3 regions of the Sphingomonas sp. SORGH_AS_0438 genome follow, and region 1 is predicted to be linked to each of the others. Evidence: riboswitches for the same ligand, from Rfam matches in the RefSeq annotation. Region 1 holds a riboswitch; each other region holds the start of a gene.
The links. A riboswitch is a leader RNA that binds a small molecule or an ion and turns the genes downstream of it on or off. The one in region 1 is predicted to bind cobalamin.
Positions count from the first base shown of each region.

Region 2: it holds a riboswitch for cobalamin, as region 1 does, so the genes downstream of both, QE452_RS05175 (DUF1852 domain-containing protein) here and QE452_RS13090 (TonB-dependent receptor domain-containing protein) in region 1, are expected to answer to the same signal.
Region 3: it holds a riboswitch for cobalamin, as region 1 does, so the genes downstream of both, cobW (cobalamin biosynthesis protein CobW) here and QE452_RS13090 (TonB-dependent receptor domain-containing protein) in region 1, are expected to answer to the same signal.

Region 1 covers NZ_JAVIZS010000001.1:2,813,177-2,819,160, forward strand. Annotated here, with positions in the region: gene QE452_RS13080 (iron ABC transporter permease) at 1-889, opposite strand, end outside; gene QE452_RS13085 (ABC transporter substrate-binding protein) at 886-1,674, opposite strand; gene QE452_RS13090 (TonB-dependent receptor domain-containing protein) at 1,676-3,535, opposite strand; cobalamin riboswitch at 3,657-3,863, opposite strand; partial or broken gene coaD (pantetheine-phosphate adenylyltransferase) at 3,884-4,397, opposite strand; gene QE452_RS13100 (farnesyl diphosphate synthase) at 4,394-5,293, opposite strand; gene QE452_RS13105 (exodeoxyribonuclease VII small subunit) at 5,301-5,564, opposite strand; gene QE452_RS13110 (hypothetical protein) at 5,636-5,836, opposite strand; gene QE452_RS13115 (diguanylate cyclase) at 5,887-5,984, opposite strand, start outside.
Region 2 covers NZ_JAVIZS010000001.1:1,083,613-1,089,596, reverse strand. Annotated here, with positions in the region: gene QE452_RS05190 (UPF0149 family protein) at 1-510, shown strand, start outside; gene QE452_RS05185 (VOC family protein) at 612-995, opposite strand; gene QE452_RS05180 (hypothetical protein) at 1,236-1,451, shown strand; cobalamin riboswitch at 1,558-1,781, shown strand; gene QE452_RS05175 (DUF1852 domain-containing protein) at 1,905-2,888, shown strand; gene QE452_RS05170 (methionine synthase) at 2,918-3,946, shown strand; gene QE452_RS05165 (acyltransferase) at 4,155-5,243, opposite strand; gene QE452_RS05160 (GH39 family glycosyl hydrolase) at 5,485-5,984, shown strand, end outside.
Region 3 covers NZ_JAVIZS010000001.1:3,491,687-3,497,670, forward strand. Annotated here, with positions in the region: gene cobN (cobaltochelatase subunit CobN) at 1-3,042, opposite strand, end outside; gene cobW (cobalamin biosynthesis protein CobW) at 3,049-4,086, opposite strand; cobalamin riboswitch at 4,263-4,503, opposite strand; partial or broken gene QE452_RS19130 (PEPxxWA-CTERM sorting domain-containing protein) at 5,052-5,198, shown strand; gene QE452_RS16470 (DUF6968 family protein) at 5,307-5,624, shown strand; gene QE452_RS16475 (hypothetical protein) at 5,631-5,888, opposite strand; gene QE452_RS16480 (SDR family NAD(P)-dependent oxidoreductase) at 5,911-5,984, opposite strand, start outside.

The DNA.
Region 1 (5,984 bases):
GCCGTATCTCGCCGGCACCGGGGGCGAGCCGCACCAGGCTGTCGCCCGCCAGCACCAGCGCCGCGCCGCCCAGGCTGGCGGGCAGCAGCAGCGCCCCCGGTCGATGGCCGAAGAGCGGACGGAGCAGATGCGGCACGATCAGGCCGACAAAGCCGATCACCCCCGTCACCGCCACCCCCGCGCCGATCGCGAGGCCGGTGCCCGCGACCACCAGCAGCCGCAGCCGGCCGAGCCGCACGCCCAGCGACCGCGCCGCCGGCTCGCCCAGCGCCAGCGCGTCGAGCGACCGGCCGGTCAGCGCGAGCAGCAGCGCGCCGAGCGCCATCGGCGGCACGGCCAGCACGACATCGGGCCAGCTCCGGTCGGTCAGCGCGCCCATCAGCCAGTCCATCGCCTCCGCCACCACATAGGGATTGGGCGCGACCGAGATGGTGAAGGCGGTCAGCGCCCCCGCCAGGCTCGCCAACACCGTGCCCGCCAGCACGAAGGTAACGGTGGAATCGGATCGCCAAGTCAGCGCTGCGAGCAGCGCCATCGCCCCGCCGGCCGCCAGGATCGCGGCGACGAACACGCCCGCCCCGCTGGCGGCGGCGAAGACGATCGCCACCACCGCGCCCAGGGCCGCCGCCGACGAGATGCCGACCACGCCCGGATCGGCGAGCGGATTGCGCAGATAGCCCTGCAACACCGCGCCCGACAGGCCGAGCACCGCGCCCAGGGCCACGGCCAGCACCGCGCGCGGCAAACGAAGCTCCGCCACGATCCACCAGCGCTGATCGCCCGAGAACCAGGCGGACAGCGGCACCACCGCCTTGCCGCAGGCGAGCGAACCCAGGAAAAGCGCCACCACCAGCAGCGCGAGCATGGTCAGGCGGATCGATCGGCTCATGGCCCCTCCTGGCGGATCGCGGCGAGCCGGTCGAGCGCCGGGGGAATCGTGGGACCGCCGCAATAGAGCAGGGCCGGGTCGATCGTCGCCGCCCGGCTGTGCGGCAACAGCCGTTCGCGCAAGCGTGCCAGCCGGTTGCGGTCGGGCGCGATCACCAGGTCCGGCGGGTGCACGACCAGGGTCTCCGCCGGCAGCCGCCCGGTAAAGGCCAGGCCATAGCCCGCCGCCGCATTGGTCAGGCCGACATGCGTCATCGCTTCATCCAGCAAGGTGCCGCCGCCATTGGCGAGGTCGCCGGAGATGTAGAGCAAGGCCCTTGGTCGCCGGGCATCCGTCGGCCGGGTGCGGCGCAGGCCAGCATCAATGTCGCGCACGATCCGCTCGCCGGCCGGAGCCGCCCCCACCGCCCGCGCCAGTTCGCGCACCTGCGCCTCGCTGGCGGCGATGGTGGCGGGGATGCCGAGATAGAGCGTCTTCAGCCCGGCGCGCGCCCAGGCCTCCCGCGTGGCGGGCGCGGTGAAGCTGGAGGCGACGACCAGGTCGGGCCGGAGCGCGATCACCTCCTCCGCCGTTCCCGCCGTGGCGCGGAAGCGGCGCGCAAGGGCGAGCGGGATCGAGGAGGCGCCGGGCGTTTGCGAATAATGGCTGATCGCGGCGATGCGGGCGGGCGGCACCATGTGCACCAGCATCGCATCCGCGCATGGATTGGTCGAGACGATGCCCCCGCCCCCGCCCGGCGGCTGCGCACAGCCGGCGAGCAGGAGGGCGAGGGCCAGCGCGCGCATCTCAGTCGAGCGTCACGCGGATGCCGCCATAGGCGGCGCGGCCATAGGTGCCATAGCCGGCGATGACCCGGTAATCCTCATCGAACAGGTTGTCGACGCGGCCATAGACGGACAGGCGATCCCCGATCGGCAGTTCCGCGCGCAGGCTGGCCAGCGCATAGCCGTCCAGCCGGACGCTGTTGGCCGCGTCGTCGTAACTGTCGCCGACCATCTGCACCGTGCCGCCGACCGACAGGCCGAAGGGCAGGCGATAGTCGATATTGACCGCCGCCGTCTCCTTGGGCCGGCGCGCCAGGTCGAGGTCGAAGGCCGCGCCGGGCGTGCGGTTGCGGCTGTCGATATAGGAGACGTTGCCCGACAGGGTCAGCGCATCGACCGGACGCAGCGCGATGGTGAACTCGACACCCTCGGCCTGGGTGCGCTGGATATTGTCGTAGCGGCCGAAGGGATAGGCCGCGCACTCGGTCGCGCCGACGCAGTTGCGGAAGCTGATCTGGTTGCGCGTGTCGCGGTGGAACCAGGTCGCCCCGATCCGCATCCGGCCCTCCACCAGCGCCTGTTCGACGCCCAGGTCATAGTTGCGCGCCGTCTCCGGCCGCAGCGCCTCGTTCCCATAGGCGCTGTAGAGCTGGTAGAGCGTCGGGGCCTTGAACCCCTCGCCATAGCTGGCGCGCAGCGTCGTGCCGGTCGCCAGCGCCCAGGCCGCGTCCGCGCCGAAGGTGGTGCGGCCGCCGAAACGCTGGTGATCGTCATGCCGCACGCCGCCGGTGACGGTCAGCGCGCGGATCGGCTGGACGATCGCCTGGCCATAGACGCTGGTGATGCCGACCGAACGCTTGAGGAAGCCGTCGTCATAGCGGCTGGTCTCATGCTCGACGCCGCCGACCAGGCGGACTGGCTCGGCCAGCCGGAAATCACCCTGATATTCATAGCGTTCGGACCGGCCCCGGCCGATGAAGCTGGGGCCGGTGCCGAAGGCGGGTTCGTAATTGTCGCGGTTGATATCGGCGATGGTGAAGGCCGCACGGTTGCGGAGGCGGCCGTCCAGCAGGTTCGCATGGACGCCGGCATAGCCATAGACTTCCTGCGTCTTGGCATAGTCGGCGGTGTCGGCCAGCATATAGTCGGGCGGCGGAAAGCCATCCAGCCCGACCCGGCTATGCGCATACCAGCCCGACAGGTCGATGCCGATGTCCCGGGTCAGCGCCAGCGTCGCGCGGCCGTTCGCACCATATTGGCGGTATCCGTCACGCTCGCGGCCATTGGCGGCGGCGGAGATGCCGTCGCTGTCCAGATAGCCGCCGGTCAGCGACAGGGCGAGCGGCCCGGCGCCGCCCGACACGCCGGCGCTGGCGAAGGCGCTGTTCGCATAGCCATATTCGGCGCGCGCATGAGCGCGGAACCGGTCGGTCGGCGCCTGGGTGATGATGTTGACGACGCCGCCGATCGCCTGGCTGCCCCAGGGCACCGAATTCGGCCCGCGCAGCACCTCGATCCGCTCGATCGACGAGGAGAGCAGGTTGGCGAAGTCGAAGCCGCCGCCGGGCGAGGACGGATCGTTGACGCGCACGCCGTCGATCACGACCAGCGTCTGCTCCGCTTCCGCGCCCCGGATGCGCAGGCTGGTCAGGCTGCCGATCCCGCCATTGCGGGTGACGGTGACGCCCGGCGTGGTCGACAGCAGGTCGGCGATCGAGACGGTCTGGCGCGCCTCGATCTCCGCGCGGTCGATGACGGTCAGCGCTTGGCCGACCTCGTCCAGCTTCTGCGGCGCGCGGGCGGCGGTGACGACGATCTGGTCGTCGTCCGGGGCCGCCTGCGCCAGTGCGGGAGCGGCGGCGGCAAGCGCCAGGACGGACACGGCAAATCTCAACACGAACGCATTCCCCCTCTCGGCGGCGTCCGCACCATTGCGCACGCGTCGCCGCGCGTCGTTCGCTCGAGGAATATCGCCTCGTCCGCTCCGGTGCTCCCGCCGGCGCGATGGATCGACCGTGACGGGCAGGTCTCCTGGCTTCCGGGTCATCGCCGCCGCCCCGCCTTCCCGGACCGTCTCTGGGTCCAGTGGCCTGTTGGGGCGGCCGCTCGCCGGTCACAGTTGCGGGGACAGCGCCGGGATCGTGGACAAACCACTCACCGGCTTCCCTTTTGATCCCCGGTCAGGGGGAACCCGTCACGGCGGCGCGGTTAGCCGCCGGCGCGGGTCCGGTCAATCAGCCTGCCGACCGCGCCCCAGCGCCGCGACGCGCGCGACCAGGTCCCGGCACACATCGGGGGGCACGAACTTCGACACGTCGCCGCCGAACAGCGCGATCTCCTTGACCAGCCGCGACGCGATCGGCTGCAACGCGACATCGGCCATCAGGAAGACGGTCTCGACATGGCGGTTGAGCTGCTGGTTCATGCCCGCCATCTGATATTCATATTCGAAATCGGCGACGGCGCGCAGGCCCCGCACGATCACGCTCGCCCCCTCGCGCACGGCAAAGTCCATCAGCAGCGAATCGAACGGCACCACGTCGATCGCGCCGCCGATCGTCGCCACCTCGCGCCGCACCGTCGCCATCCGCTCGTCGAGTGAGAACATCGGCGACTTGGAGGCATTGGTCGTCACCCCCACCACCAGCCAGCCGGTCGACCAGCTTCGCGCCGCGCCGGATGATGTCCATATGGCCGAGTGTGACAGGGTCGAAGGTGCCGGGATAGACGCCGATCCGGGTCACCGGTCGCGCTCCACCACATAGCGGGCGATGGCGCGCAGCAGGTCCGCCTCCGCGCCATAGCCGCGCAGATGCTGCACCGCCTGGTCGACCAGCATCCCGCATTGCTCGCGGGCACGATCGACGCCGAGCAGCGACAGGAACGTCTCCTTGCCCGCCTCGCCGTCCTTGCGCAGCTTCTTGCCGGCCAGTTCCTCGTCGCCCTCGGCATCGAGCAGGTCGTCGGCGATCTGGAAGGCGAGGCCCAGGTCGTGCGCATAGCCGCGCAGAGGCACGCGCCCCTCGGGCGGCACCCGGCCCAGGATCGCGCCCGCCTCCACCGCCGCGCAGATCAGCGCGCCGGTCTTCATCTGCTGGAGCCGGGTGACGGTGCCGAGGTCGAAGCGCGCCTTTTCCGCCTCCAGGTCCATCATCTGCCCGCCCGCCATGCCGCCGGGGCCGGCGGCGCGCGCCAGATCAAGCACCAGTTCGGACCGCACGAACGGATCGGGATGCGTATCCGCATCGGCCAGCACCTCGAACGCCAGCGCATGGAGGCAGTCGCCCGCCAGGATCGCGGTCGCCTCGCCATAGATTTTGTGCGCGGTCGGCTTGCCCCGGCGCATGTCGTCATCGTCCATCGCCGGCAGATCGTCGTGGATCAGCGAATAGACATGGATCGCCTCGATCGCGGTGCCGACCAGCACGGCGCAGGCGCGATCGACGCCGAACAGGTCGGCGGTCGCGATCGTCAACAGCGGCCGCAGCCGCTTGCCACCGCCGATCGCGGCATGGCGCATGCAGCGATAGAGGTCGGCGCGCGGATCGTCGGGGATGGCGAGCAGCGTGTCGAACCGGGCATCGACCGCCTCGGCGACCAGCGAGATCGCGTCGGGCAGCGACGCGGGCAGAGCGGGCATGGGCGCCTCAGCCCGCGGCAAAGGGGCGCGTGCCGGCGGGCTTGCCGTCCGCGTCCAGCCGGATCGCCTCGATCCGCGCCTGCGCCGCATCGAGCCGCTCGGCGCAGCGGGCGCGCAACCGGTCGCCGCGCTCGTACAGGCGGATCGATTCGTCCAGCGTCGCGTCGCCGCTTTCCAACCGGCCGACGATCCGCTCCAATTCCTTCAGCGCGGCTTCGAACGACAGATCCTCGACCGGCGTTTCGGGGGCGGATGGGGCGGGTATGTCCATGATTGTTCCTATGCGACACGGACTTGGCACAGGCAAGACGTGCCGGGCGCTGGGCCGGGCGCGCCTCGCGCTCACCCGATCGGGCGCGCGCTCCAGGTGTAGAGCAGGGAGACGCCGACCAGTCCCAGCTCGACCGCCGCCTGGAAGCGGTGCGGCGCGGGATCGCCGGTCCGATGGGTCGGGAACCGGATATCGGCGGTCGGATGCCGCGCCGCCATCGCCAACGTCGCGCCGGTCGCGACCATCGCCAACAAGATCCGTCGGTTGCGCATCATCCCCCCCTTGCCCGGATGCTAGGCGAGCGCGCCTCCCTCGACAAGGCTCATGCCGCCACCACCCGCGGCGCGCCGATCTTCACCCGGTTTCGGCCCGCCGCCTTGGCGTCATAGAGTGCGCGGTCGGCGGCGCGATACATGGCCT
Region 2 (5,984 bases), 1.7 Mb from region 1:
GTCATATGGGGCGTCGAGATCGATGGCGTCCCACCGTTCGAGGACCCGCTCGACGTGCAATGGTTCGTCAGGGCGGTGACGGCGCGGCGCGACGAGATCGCGCGCGACCTGTCCCGCGGCAAGCTGCAGCCGATCCTCGACATCGACGAGCGGGATGGCGACGTTCTGTGGGAATTCTGGATCGACGGCTTTTCCGATGCGATCGCGTTGCGTCCGGATGCGTGGGACGCCGCGGCCGCTGATAGCGAATGGGCCGATCCGTGGCGGCGCCTGCTGGCGCTGATCGCGATCGCCCGCGACGAAAGCGATCTCGACAGCGTGGAGATCAATGCGTTCCAGGACCGTGCGGTGGCCGAACTGACGGACACGATCCAGCGCCTCCATGCGGCCCGCGCTCATACGGGCGAGACGAAGGCGAATGCCATGGAGACAGTCGCGCCGGCCAAGACCGGCCGCAACGATCCCTGCCCCTGCGGCTCGGGAAAGAAGCGCAAGCATTGCTGCGCCTGACCTGCCGAACCCGAATGGACGATGTCTTCCGTGGTTGGTCGCACCGGATCAATCGGGTGCTGCCCGCCCGCAACCGGGACGGGCAGCACGGTTAGGCCCGCTTATTTGGGAAAATGGATCCCGCAAAGCTTGTTGCCGTCGGGATCGCGAACATAGGCGAGTTCGATCGTGCCCATGGAGGCCGTGTTGCGCGGACCCGGCGGTGCTTCGATCGACGTGCCGCCATTGGCGACCGCAACATCGTGAAACTGCTTCACCTGCTCCGGCGAGTTGCAAGCAAAGGCGACGGTGCTGCCGTTCGCGACGGTTGCCGGCTCGTCGTTGATCGGCTGGCTGACGATGAAGTTGGTCCCGTTGTCGTTCCGATAGATCAGTCGGGTATGACCGCTGTCGGCGATGTTCCGCATCGCCTCCCCTACGCCGAGGGTGCCCAGCACCGTGTCGTAGAAACGCTTCGATCGCTCAATGTCGTTCGATCCGACCATCGTGTGAAACAGCACGCTATTCTCTCCTGCTTGGGACAGTGCCCGGAACGAACGGAAGCGGCATCCGGGCCATCGGATCGGTGCAGGCGGCCCGAAGGATGAAGCGGATATCGGCCAGGACCGATTGCCGGGCCGGGAATTTGGCTTGTCAGGGACCATGGGGCGGGCCACCCTCGCCACCCGATGACGACATCCCCCATTTCCGAAGACTATGCCCGCGGACGACGCGACGGACTGCGCATGGCGCTGTCGATCCTCGAAGCGGAGGAGGCCAAATGGGAAGCCCGGCTGGGCGAAAGCCCGTCCTGGCGGACAAACGCGATGCGGGTCATCCGCCACAAGGCCTATCAGGTCGCGCGCAAGCGCGTGCAGACGGCGCTTCATCGGCTGCAACCGAAATCGGAAGCCGCGTTGCCCAGCGAAATCGCACAAAGGATCGACCAGGCCGGCTTGTAGGCGCACGCGCCCTATCTTGCGCCAGAGGGCATCCGGGCGCCGGACATCACGTCATCAAGATATAAGGATATCTTTATATCATGATTGACAATGCCTCGGTGTTGGTGTTGGAACGCGGCGTCGAGGTTCCCCATCCCAGGCATGGCGATGGGGCTAAGACGGGAAGCCGGTGGTGTCCTTCAGGGCAGAGTCCGGCGCTGCCCCCGCAACTGTAAGCGGCGAGCGGCGGCTCCAATTCGTGTCACTGGGTTCCCGCAAGGAGCCCGGGAAGGCCGGAGCCACCGCGTCGACCCGCAAGCCAGGAGACCTGCCTTTCGACGCCATAACGTTCCTCGGACGGGGGTTCCTCCGGTGGATCGCGCTCGACGCGACGGTCCGTGACGTTCCGCCATCCGGGCCTGTCCCTGCCTTGCGCGCTCTCGCCTGACCTCTGTCCGCAAAGCCAGGTGAGTCATGACGAATAGCGGGTTCACATTCACGATCAGCAGCATCCCGTTCAACGAGGACTATCGTCCGGCCGACAGCACGCGCATCACCACCAACTTCGCCAATCTCGCCCGAGGCGACAACCGGCAAGAGAATCTGCGCAACACGCTGATGATGATCGATCGCCGTTTCAACGCGCTGATGCACTGGGACAATCCCACCGGTGATCGCTACACGATCGAGTTGAAGATCATCTCCGCCGCGCTGACCATTGGCGATGGTGACGCCGACGACGCGCTTCCCCTGATCGAGATTCTGCACACCAGCATCGTCGACCGACGCAGCGGCGAGCGGACCGATGGCATCGTCGGCAACAACTTCTCCTCCTACATCCGGGACTACGACTTCAACGTCGTTCTCCCGGACCACCTCAGGACCGGAGGTGGCGGTGCGCCGGACGATTTCGGCGATCTCCACGGCGCTCTGTTCAAGCGCTTTCTCGGCTCAAGCGCCTATCGCGACCATTTTCGGAAGGCCCCGGTCATCTGCCTGAGCGTGTCGAGCAAGGCGATCTACCACCGGACGGCAAACGTCCATCCTATCCTCGGCGTCGAGTATCGGAACGACGATACCTCCCCGACCGACCGGTATTTCGCGAAGATGGGCATGAAAGTGCGCTACTTCATGCCGCCGCACAGCGTCGCGCCCCTGGCCTTCTATCATATCGGCGATCTGGTCAGCGACTACACCAACCTCGAACTCGCCGGCACGATCGCGACGATGGAGACGTTCCAGAAAATCTATCGCCCCGAAATCTACAACGCCAACTCCGTGGCGGCGGAGCAGTACCGGCCGAGCCTGACATATCAGGACTATTCGCTGACCCGCATCGTCTACGATCGCGAGGAGCGCAGCCGGCTCGCCGTGGAGCAAGGCAAGCTGGCCGAGGCGCATATCATCGCGCCGCATGGTGCCGCCCTTCGACGCTGGTCCGCGACCTGCGGCCTCTGATCCCACCCAAACGACAGGTATATTCCATCATGACGAGATTGTTGCCGACGACGACGGCGGGCAGCCTGCCCAAGCCCAGCTGGCTTGCTCAGCCCGAGACCCTGTGGTCGCCGTGGAAGCTGGAGGGTGAGGAACTGATCGCGGGCAAGCAGGACGCGCTGCGTCTGGCGGTCGACGATCAGCGCCAGGCGGGCATCGATATCCTGGGAGACGGCGAGCAGACCCGCCAGCACTTCGTCACGACGTTCATCGAGCATCTGGACGGCGTCGACTTCGAGAAGCGCGAGACGGTGCGTATCCGCAACCGTTACGACGCCAGCGTGCCGACGGTCACCGGCGCCGTGTCGCGGCCCCGCTCGGTCTTCGTCGACGATGCGCGGTTCCTGCGCGCCCAGACCACCCAGCCGATCAAATGGACCCTGCCGGGGCCGATGACGATGATCGATACCCTCTTCGACGCCCATTACCGGAGCCGCGAGAAGCTGGCCTGGGAATTCGCCCGCATCCTCAACGAGGAGGCCCGCGAACTGGAGGCTGCGGGCGTCGACATCATCCAATTCGACGAACCCGCCTTCAACGTGTTCTTCGACGAGGCGAACGACTGGGGTATCGTCACCCTGGAACGCGCCGCCGAGGGCCTGAAGGCCGAGACCGCCGTCCACATCTGCTACGGCTATGGGATCAAGGCCAATACCGACTGGAAGAAGACGCTCGGCTCCGAATGGCGGCAATATGAGGAAACCTTCCCCAACCTCCAGAAATCGAAGATCGATATCATCTCGCTCGAATGCCAGAATTCGCGAGTGCCGATGGACCTGATCGAGCTCGTCCGCGGCAAGAAGGTGATGGTCGGCGCGATCGACGTCGCCACCGATAGCATCGAGACGCCGGAACAGGTCGCCGATACCCTGCGCAACGCCCTGCGCTTCGTCGATGCGGACAAGCTCTACCCGGCGACGAATTGCGGCATGGCGCCTTTGAGCCGCAAGGTCGCGACCGGCAAGTTGAAGGCGCTGGGTGCGGGCGCGGCGATCGTCAGGCGGGAAATCACGGCCTGACCGGCGCAGTCGGGGGCTGTTCGGCGACTGCCAGCGTCTGACGTACCTAGGCTCCGACCCCGATCCGCTTCCTCGGCTTCGCCATCATCGGGCTAATGCCGGGAAGCGGATGACGGGTCATCCTTGGCAGGCCGTCCGCCCGCAACCCCATTCCAGACCGATGCCCCGTCGCCGACGAAGCGCATCACGACCTATCGAAGCCCGATCGTCATCGGGACGGCGCGACCGCCGACCGCCGGAGGAAGCGGGCGGCAAGCCGGCGACGCACGGGTTCGTCGTACAGCTTCAGACTCGCATAGGCGATCAGCACGGCGACGATCACCAGCAGGACGCCCATGGGCGCGCCGATACGGGCCGGGACCTTCTGGTCCACGACCCAGGCCGTGTAGAGGTAGATCAGGGGATAATGGGTGATGTACAAAGGGAAGGACAGGTCACCGAAGAACCGGGCCACGCGCAGGCTTTTGCCATCGGCCAGTTTCTGCCCGGCGCCGATCGCGACGATCAGCGGAAACAGCAACAGCACGCAGGCCGCATCGTACAGGCCATTGCGCCAGTCATGCGGCGTGTCGCCCATACGCGGCAGCGCCAAGGCCAGGATGAGCAGGACGCCGCTGACGGCAAAGGCGTGCCGAACGCGCAACCGCTTGCCCGATCGCATCAGCAGCATCCCCGCCAGGAACGGATAGCATAGACGCGCCAGACCGATATGGATGCCGGCCGCGTCGAGCGCCCAGCCGCCGATCAGATCGCGTCGTTCGCCCCGCAGCGCGACGTCGAGCAACAGCCCGGCCGCCAGCACCAGCAACAGCGTGAGGCCGCGACGCGAAAGCCTGCGCAGCACCAGCGCATAGGCTATATTGGCGACATATTCGTAGAAGAGCGACCAAGCCGGGCCGTTCAGCGGATGGATCTCATCCCAGCCGCGAATATCGAACGCCTTCGGCAACGGCAGCAGCGTACAGCCGAGCAGCATCACCAGCAGCATCTGCCAGACCGGCGTCTCGGCGATGCGTGGAAACAGGCCCCCCGCCTGGAGATAGAAAAGCGCGCCACCGAACACGCTGCCCAGCACCACCATCGGCTGTAACCGGATCAATCGCCGCTTGTAGAATTCCCACTGCCCCATGCGCGACCAGCGATCATCATAGGCATAGGCAATCACGAAGCCGGACAGCAGGAAGAAGAAATCGACGGCGAGATAGCCGTGGTTGATGATCTGCTTGGTGGGGTCCGCGTCCGAATAGGCTTCGAATACGTGGAAGATGACCACCATCAGCGCGGCTATGCCACGCAAGCCATCCAGGATCTCGAAATGACTTTTACCGGGTGCGATGGCCGTCGTCGATGTCGCCTGTGAAGATGAGATCACACCGCTCCTCTACCTGCTTGCCCTGGACCGGTGCCGGCTTGTCGGGGGCCGTCCTGCCATGACGCGCCCGTCATCGACAAGTCATAAGGCTGCGGATATCAAGGACATGGGTCGCCCATCGAACGGCGAGATCGCGTTTTGCGGTACGGAACCGGATGGAGGGGCGATGCGGAAGCGACTGGTGGTGATCGGTCCGGTAGCCATGGCGCTTGCCGGTCCGCTGGCGGCAGGTCCGACACCGGGCCAGGACCCGTTTCCCGTGACCATCCAGGTCGATGCGAGCCGCATCGGCCCGCCCGTCCAGCCGCAATGGCGCTTCTTCGGCGCGGACGAGCCGAATTATGCGACGATGAAGGACGGGCGGACCACCCTCGCCACGTTGGGCTCGCTCGCACCCGACCGCGTCTATTTCCGGACGCATAATCTCCTCACCTCCGGGGATGGCACGCCCGCGTTGAAATGGGGTTCGACCGGCATCTATTCGGAGGATGCCGAAGGTCGGCCGCACTATGACTGGTCGATCGTCGATCGCATCTTCGACACCTATCGCGCCCGCCGGGTGAAGCCCTATGTCGAGTTGGGCTTCATGCCGGAGGCCATGTCGACCCGGCCGATCCCGTACCAGCATGACTGGCGACCCGGTAGCGGCGAACTTCGCACCGGCTG
Region 3 (5,984 bases), 680 kb from region 1:
CGCCGCGCCGCGAAAGCCGTGGCGCATCATCCCCGCCACCCAGCGCGGATTGGCGGCGCGGGCGCGGACGGTGCGGGCGATCTCCTCCGCCAGCGGCCGGGCGCGGGGGCGTGTCGGATCGCGCGTGTCGAGATGCCAGAGCGCGGCCGACCCGCCGGTCAGGCGTTGCGCGGCGGCGAAGCCGGCCTGATGCGCGGCATGGTCGGCGGCGAGCAGCAGGTCGGTCTCGGGCAGGTCGTGGCAGTGGACGAAGCCATCGGCCGCCGCGACCCGCGCCGCCAGTCCGGGCGCATCGGCAACCCCGTCGCTGTCCGGCGCGTCGAAGGCGTAGCGCGAGGCGGCGAGCCACGCCTCGCCCGCGCGGGTGCGGCCCGCTTCGTCATAGTCGTCGACGGAATCGCCCATCGCCAGGCCGTAGCGGCCCGGGGCGGGGCCATAGACGCGGGGCGCCGGCGCGCCCCCGACGAACGGGTTCCAGTCCGCCGGCTCGTCACGGTCGCAGAGGGCGCGCACCGCCTGGCCGAACAGCGCGCACAGGCTGGGGAAGGTGTCGCGGAACAGGCCGGAGATGCGCAGCGTCACGTCGATGCGCGGCCGGTCCATCGCCATCAGTGGTCGCACCGCGATCCCGGTCACCCGGTCCGACCCGTCGTCCCAGACCGGCTCCACGCCGAGCAGATGGAGTGCCATCGCGAATTCCTCGCCCGCCGTGCGCATCGTCGCCGATCCCCACAGGTCGACGACCAGCGCGCGCGGATAGTCGCCCTGTTCCTGCAAATGGCGACGGACTAGTTCGTCGGCGAGCGTCACTCCCTGCGCATGGGCGGCGCGCGAGGGGATGGCGCGCGGATCGACGCTGTAGAGGTTGCGCCCGGTCGGCAGCACGTCGCGCCGGCCACGCCAGGGCGAGCCGGCCGGGCCCGGCTCGATCCGCCGGCCCGCCAGCGCGCGGAGCAGCCCGTCGCGCTCCGCCGCGGCACAGGCATCCCGGCCATAGACATGCAGGCCCTCGCCGAAGCGGCTGTCCTTCACGTCGCAGACGAACGCATCGATCCGCGCCATCGCCTCCGTCCGGCTGGCGGCGCGGGCGAGGCCGAGTTCGGCGGCGAGGCCCAGCGTCTCGGCCTCCTGCTCGATCGCACCCTGCAACCGGTCGCGCCGCGCCGGGTCGAGCCCGTCGGCGGTGGCATATTCGTCGAGCAGCGATTCGAGCCGGCCCAATCCCGCGCCTGCGCCCGTCCCCACCGTCTCCAGCCGGGGCGGCAGATGGCCGAGCGTCACCGCGCCGATCCGCCGCCGCGCCTGCGCCGCCTCGCCCGGATCGTTGACGATGAAGGGATAGAAGATCGGCAGGGGGCCGGTCAGCGCCTCCGGCCAGCAGGCGCCCGACAGCGCCACCGCCTTGCCCGGCAGCCATTCCAGCGTGCCGTGCGCGCCGACATGGACCAGCGCGTGGAGGCCCTGGGCGCGCAGCCACAGATAGAAGGCGACATAGGCGTGGCGGGGGGCCAGCGACAGGTCGTGATACTCGGCGGCGCGGTCGTCGGCGGTGCCGCGCTCGGGTTGCAGCGCGACCGATATGTGGCCCCGCCGGGTCGCGGCGAAATGGAAGGCGCCGTCGCGTACCGCCGGATCGGCGTCCGGCGCCCCCCAGCGCGCGGCCAGGTCGTCCCGAAGCGTTTGGGGCAGGGTCGCCAGCGCGGCGTGATAGTCCGCGAGCGGCCAGGCGATGACCTCGTCGGCCAGCGCCCGGTCGAGCGGTGCGCCAGGCCCAGTGGCATAGCCCGCGTCCGTCCAGTCGGCGAGCATCGCCTCGGCCGAGGCGATCGCGTCGAGGCCGACGGCGTGCGCCATCTGCCAGCTTTTGCCCGGATAGGTGGAAAGCACGATCGCCACCCGCCGCCCTTCCGCCGGGGTGGCGGCGAGGCGGTGCCAGCCGGCGACGCGGTCGGCGATGGCGGCGATCCGCTCGGGCTCGGGCTGGTGCGCGCGGGGGGCGAAGTGGAGCGCGGGGTCGCGCGCGCCGGCCTGTTTGAAGCTGGCGACGCCGGCGAAGATCCGCCCGTCGATCTCGGGCAGCACGACATGCATCGCCAGATCGGCCGGCGACAATCCGCGCGACGCGGTCGCCCAGGCGGCGCGGTCCGAGGTGGCGAGCGCGATCTGGAAGACGGGCGCTTCGCCGTCGAGCGGGCTGCCCATATCGTCGTCGCGCGCGGCGAAGGCGGTGGCGTTGACGATCGCCGCCGGAGCCAGCGCCGCCACCCAGCGCCGCAGCCAGCCGCGCGCCTCCGCGGCCTTGAGCGACGGCACGAACAGCGCCGCGACCGCGAAGCCGCGCGCCGTCAGCGCCCGTTCCAGCGCGGCGATGGGCGCGAGATCCTCGGCCAGCAGATAGGAGCGGTAGAAGGTGAGGAGGACCAGCGGCCGGGGGCTGGTCCATCGATGGGCCCAGAGGCTGGCGGCGGGGCAGGCCAGGCCGTGGCTCGCGCTCCACCCGCCGACCGGGGCGAGCGGCGCCGGCATCCCCGCGACCGGCGCGGCCAGCCCCGCCGCTTCCGCCAGCAGCGCCAGGGCCGCCCGCGCCGCCGCCGCGCCGCCCTGGTCGCACAGCGCCGCCAGCCGCGCGAGAATCGCCGGGGGCAGGGTGGATCGCTCGGTCAGCGCCGGGTCGGCCCGGCCGTCGCCGCTGACGATCGCCAGCGCGATGCCCCGGTTGCGGGCCAGCGCCTCGACCTGTTGCAGGCCATAGCTCCACCAGGCGGGGCCGCCGATCATCCGCACCAGGATCGCCTTCGCGCCCGACAGCGTCCGCTCGACATAGGTGTCGACCGACAGCGGATGCGCCAGATCGCCCAGATTGGCGAGGCGCAGCGCGGGCAGCGGCGTGCCGTCGCCGGCGGCGCCATGCCAGCCGGCGGCGAACGCGCCCAGGTCGCTGTCGGAAAAGGACAGCACGACCAGCGCCGCCGGGTCCTGCGCCAGGTCGCGCGGGGTGGCGGTCTCCTCCAGGCCGTGGCTCTCGCGGAAGACGAGGTGCATCGGGGCTCAGCCGGCCAGCGCGGCTCCGATCGCGGCGGGATCGATCCGGTCATGCTCGGCGATCACCACCAGCCGGGTGACGCGCGGCTCGCCGGGCCGCCAGGGGCGGTCATATTGGGTGCGCACGCGCGCGCCGACCGCCTGGACCAGCAGCCGCATGGGCTTGCCGCGCACGGCGGCATGCCCCTTCACCCGCAGGATGTCCTGGTCGCGCGCCATCGCCTCGATCCGGGCGACCAGATCGGCGGGATCGTCGATCTCACCGGCCTGATGGACCAGCGAATCGAAATCGTCATGCTCGTGATCGTCGGCGCCGTCGTGATGCGAGGGGCGGGCGGCGATATCGTCCTCGGCCGCCGCCTCCAGCCCCAGCACCACCGCCGGGTCGATCCGCCCGTCGACCAGCTCGACCACCGGCACCGGGCGCGGCGCGGTGGCGGCGATGGTCGCGCGCGCGGCGGCGATCCCCTCCGGCCCGGCCAGGTCGCCCTTGGTCAGCAGCACCAGGTCGGCACAGGCGAGCTGGTCCTCGAACAGCTCGGCGAGCGGCGTGTCATGGTCCAGCTCGGGATCGGCGGCGCGCTGCGCCTCCAGCCGGGCCAGGTCGGGGGCGAAGCGGCCCGCCGCCACCGCCTCCGCATCGGCCAGCGCGACGACGCCGTCGACGGTGATGCGCGAGCGGATCGCGGGCCAGTCGAACGCCTTGAGCAGCGGCTTGGGCAGCGCCAGGCCCGACGTCTCGATGACGATATGGTCGGGGCGGGGATCGAGCGCGAGCAGCTGCTCGACGGTCGGGATGAAGTCGTCGGCGACGGTGCAGCAGATGCAGCCATTGGCCAGCTCGACGATATTCTCCGCCGGGCAATCGGGGATGGCGCAGCCCTTCAGGATCTCGCCGTCGATGCCGAGCGTGCCGAACTCGTTGACCACCACCGCCAGCCGTCGCCCGGCGGAGCGGCGGATCAGCTCGCTGACCAGCGTGGTCTTGCCCGCGCCGAGGAAGCCGGTGACGATGGTGACGGGAATACGCGAAAGGTCGGTCATGGTGTCTCCGCGCGGGCGCCCTGGCAACGACACGGACGGGGCCTTGTGCGGCCGGCGCGTGGGACCGGGCGGGCGCTCGCTGGAGTCGCCCGTGCCACGCACCGATGCGGCCCCGGCCGCAAGGATTCGTCGCTCAGACGGAAACACCGTACCGCGGCCATCCCCTGGACCATGGTAAGAGCGACCATTGCGCCGGCAGGTCTCCTGGCTCGCGGGTCGTCGCTTGCGGCACGCCTTCCCGGCGGGGACGTCGCCGTCCGTCGCCAGTGGCCGCCCTCGCCCGAATGGGGCCAGGGACCTGTGCCGCTCGCTCGCCGCTTACAGTTGCAGGGACAGCCGCGGCTTGGAGGCGTCGCCGCCTCGCACCGCATTCCCATTCAAGCCCCTTGGCGGGGCACCGACGCGATCGATGGAACCGGATACCGGCCCCGCTGCCGCCTCTAGCCGAGGGACTGGCCGGTGCCAACCGCGGGGACAGACGAATGCGGCACGCGCTCCGTTCGGCCATGTCGCTGGAAGGGCGGGGCTTTACGGAAGAGGCACGAATCCGTCCCGGAGCAAGACCGAATTAGCGATGGACTTTACGCCTTGTTAAGATCATCGCTGCGGATCGACGCGGCGCTGGGGAGCGCGCGCGGGCGACTGGGGACTATTTGGACGTGCGCGCGGTGAAGACGGTGATCATGGCATGGCTGGCGATGCTGGGGCTGTGCGTCGCCATGGCCTGCCCGGCGGCGACGCTGTCCACTACGCCGCCGCGATCCGGCCATTCGCATGTCTTCACCGCCGATGCCCCGCCGGTCGAGTCGCGGGATGGCGGGGACGCGATCCGCATCGTCGTCGACGGCCATGTCGCGGTGGACGGCGTCACCGAGCGCGACGCCTTCGCCTATGCGCTGATGCATGACGATCTGGCCGCCGCCAATGCGACTCGCCCGCCGCGCAAGACCGGCATCGCCGCCGCGATCGCCGCCGTGCCCGAACCGGCCGGCTGGGCGCTGATGATCCTGGGCTTCGGCCTGCTGGGGCTGGTGCTGCGCCGCCAGGTGCGGCGTTCGAATGCGCGCTTCGACCGTGCGATCAAACAGGCCTATGCCGATATTGAGCGGTGAGGATCCAGTCGAAGTACGGTTTCGCGATTCTACCAGCGATCAAGCCCATCCCTCCCCGCCTGTTGATGACTCCGCTTCGTGAATGTGCCTTCATATTTAGGGAAGCGTATGACCGATAGCATCTTTGCCAAGCGAGCTTTTGTTGTGGATGGCCGCGAAGTGGAATGCCGCTTTTACAAGCCGCTGCAAGACAATGACTGTTTTTTCTGCAAAGTTGAAATCGACTGGCCGGAGGGTGTGAAGAGCAAGAGGGCCGGTGGCGTGGACGAAGTTCAAGCCTTGCTGCTCGGAATGAAGATGGCGCACGTAGATTTGCTGGCCGCTCGCAATGTCGATGGAAGAACGGTGGAGTGGCTCGATGATAAGAGTCTTGGGCTCCCCATATCCGATGTCATCCGAGATTGGGATCCGGACAACCATATTTAATCCCCCTCACCCCGGCCGGCGCTCCACCTCGACGATCTCGAACACATGGTCCGTCCAGCCGCGCTGGCGGGCGGCGTCGGCGAGGGCGGTGCGCTTGCTCTTCGCCTCCGCCAGCGACTTGGTATGGCCCCAGAACACCTCGGTCTTGCCGTTCGCCAGCGTCGCCACGATCCGCCAATAATGGGTGAAGGCGGTGGCGGTGGGGCCGATCGTCTTCACATAGCCATCGGGCAGCGTCGCGGTCAGGTAATAGCGTTTCGCCATCGCTGCCCCTCCCAGCCGTCCGTCAGTCCTTGCGCGCGACCTGGAAGCCGGCGAAGCTCTGGCTGACCGGCATCAGCTCCAGTCGGTTGATGTTGA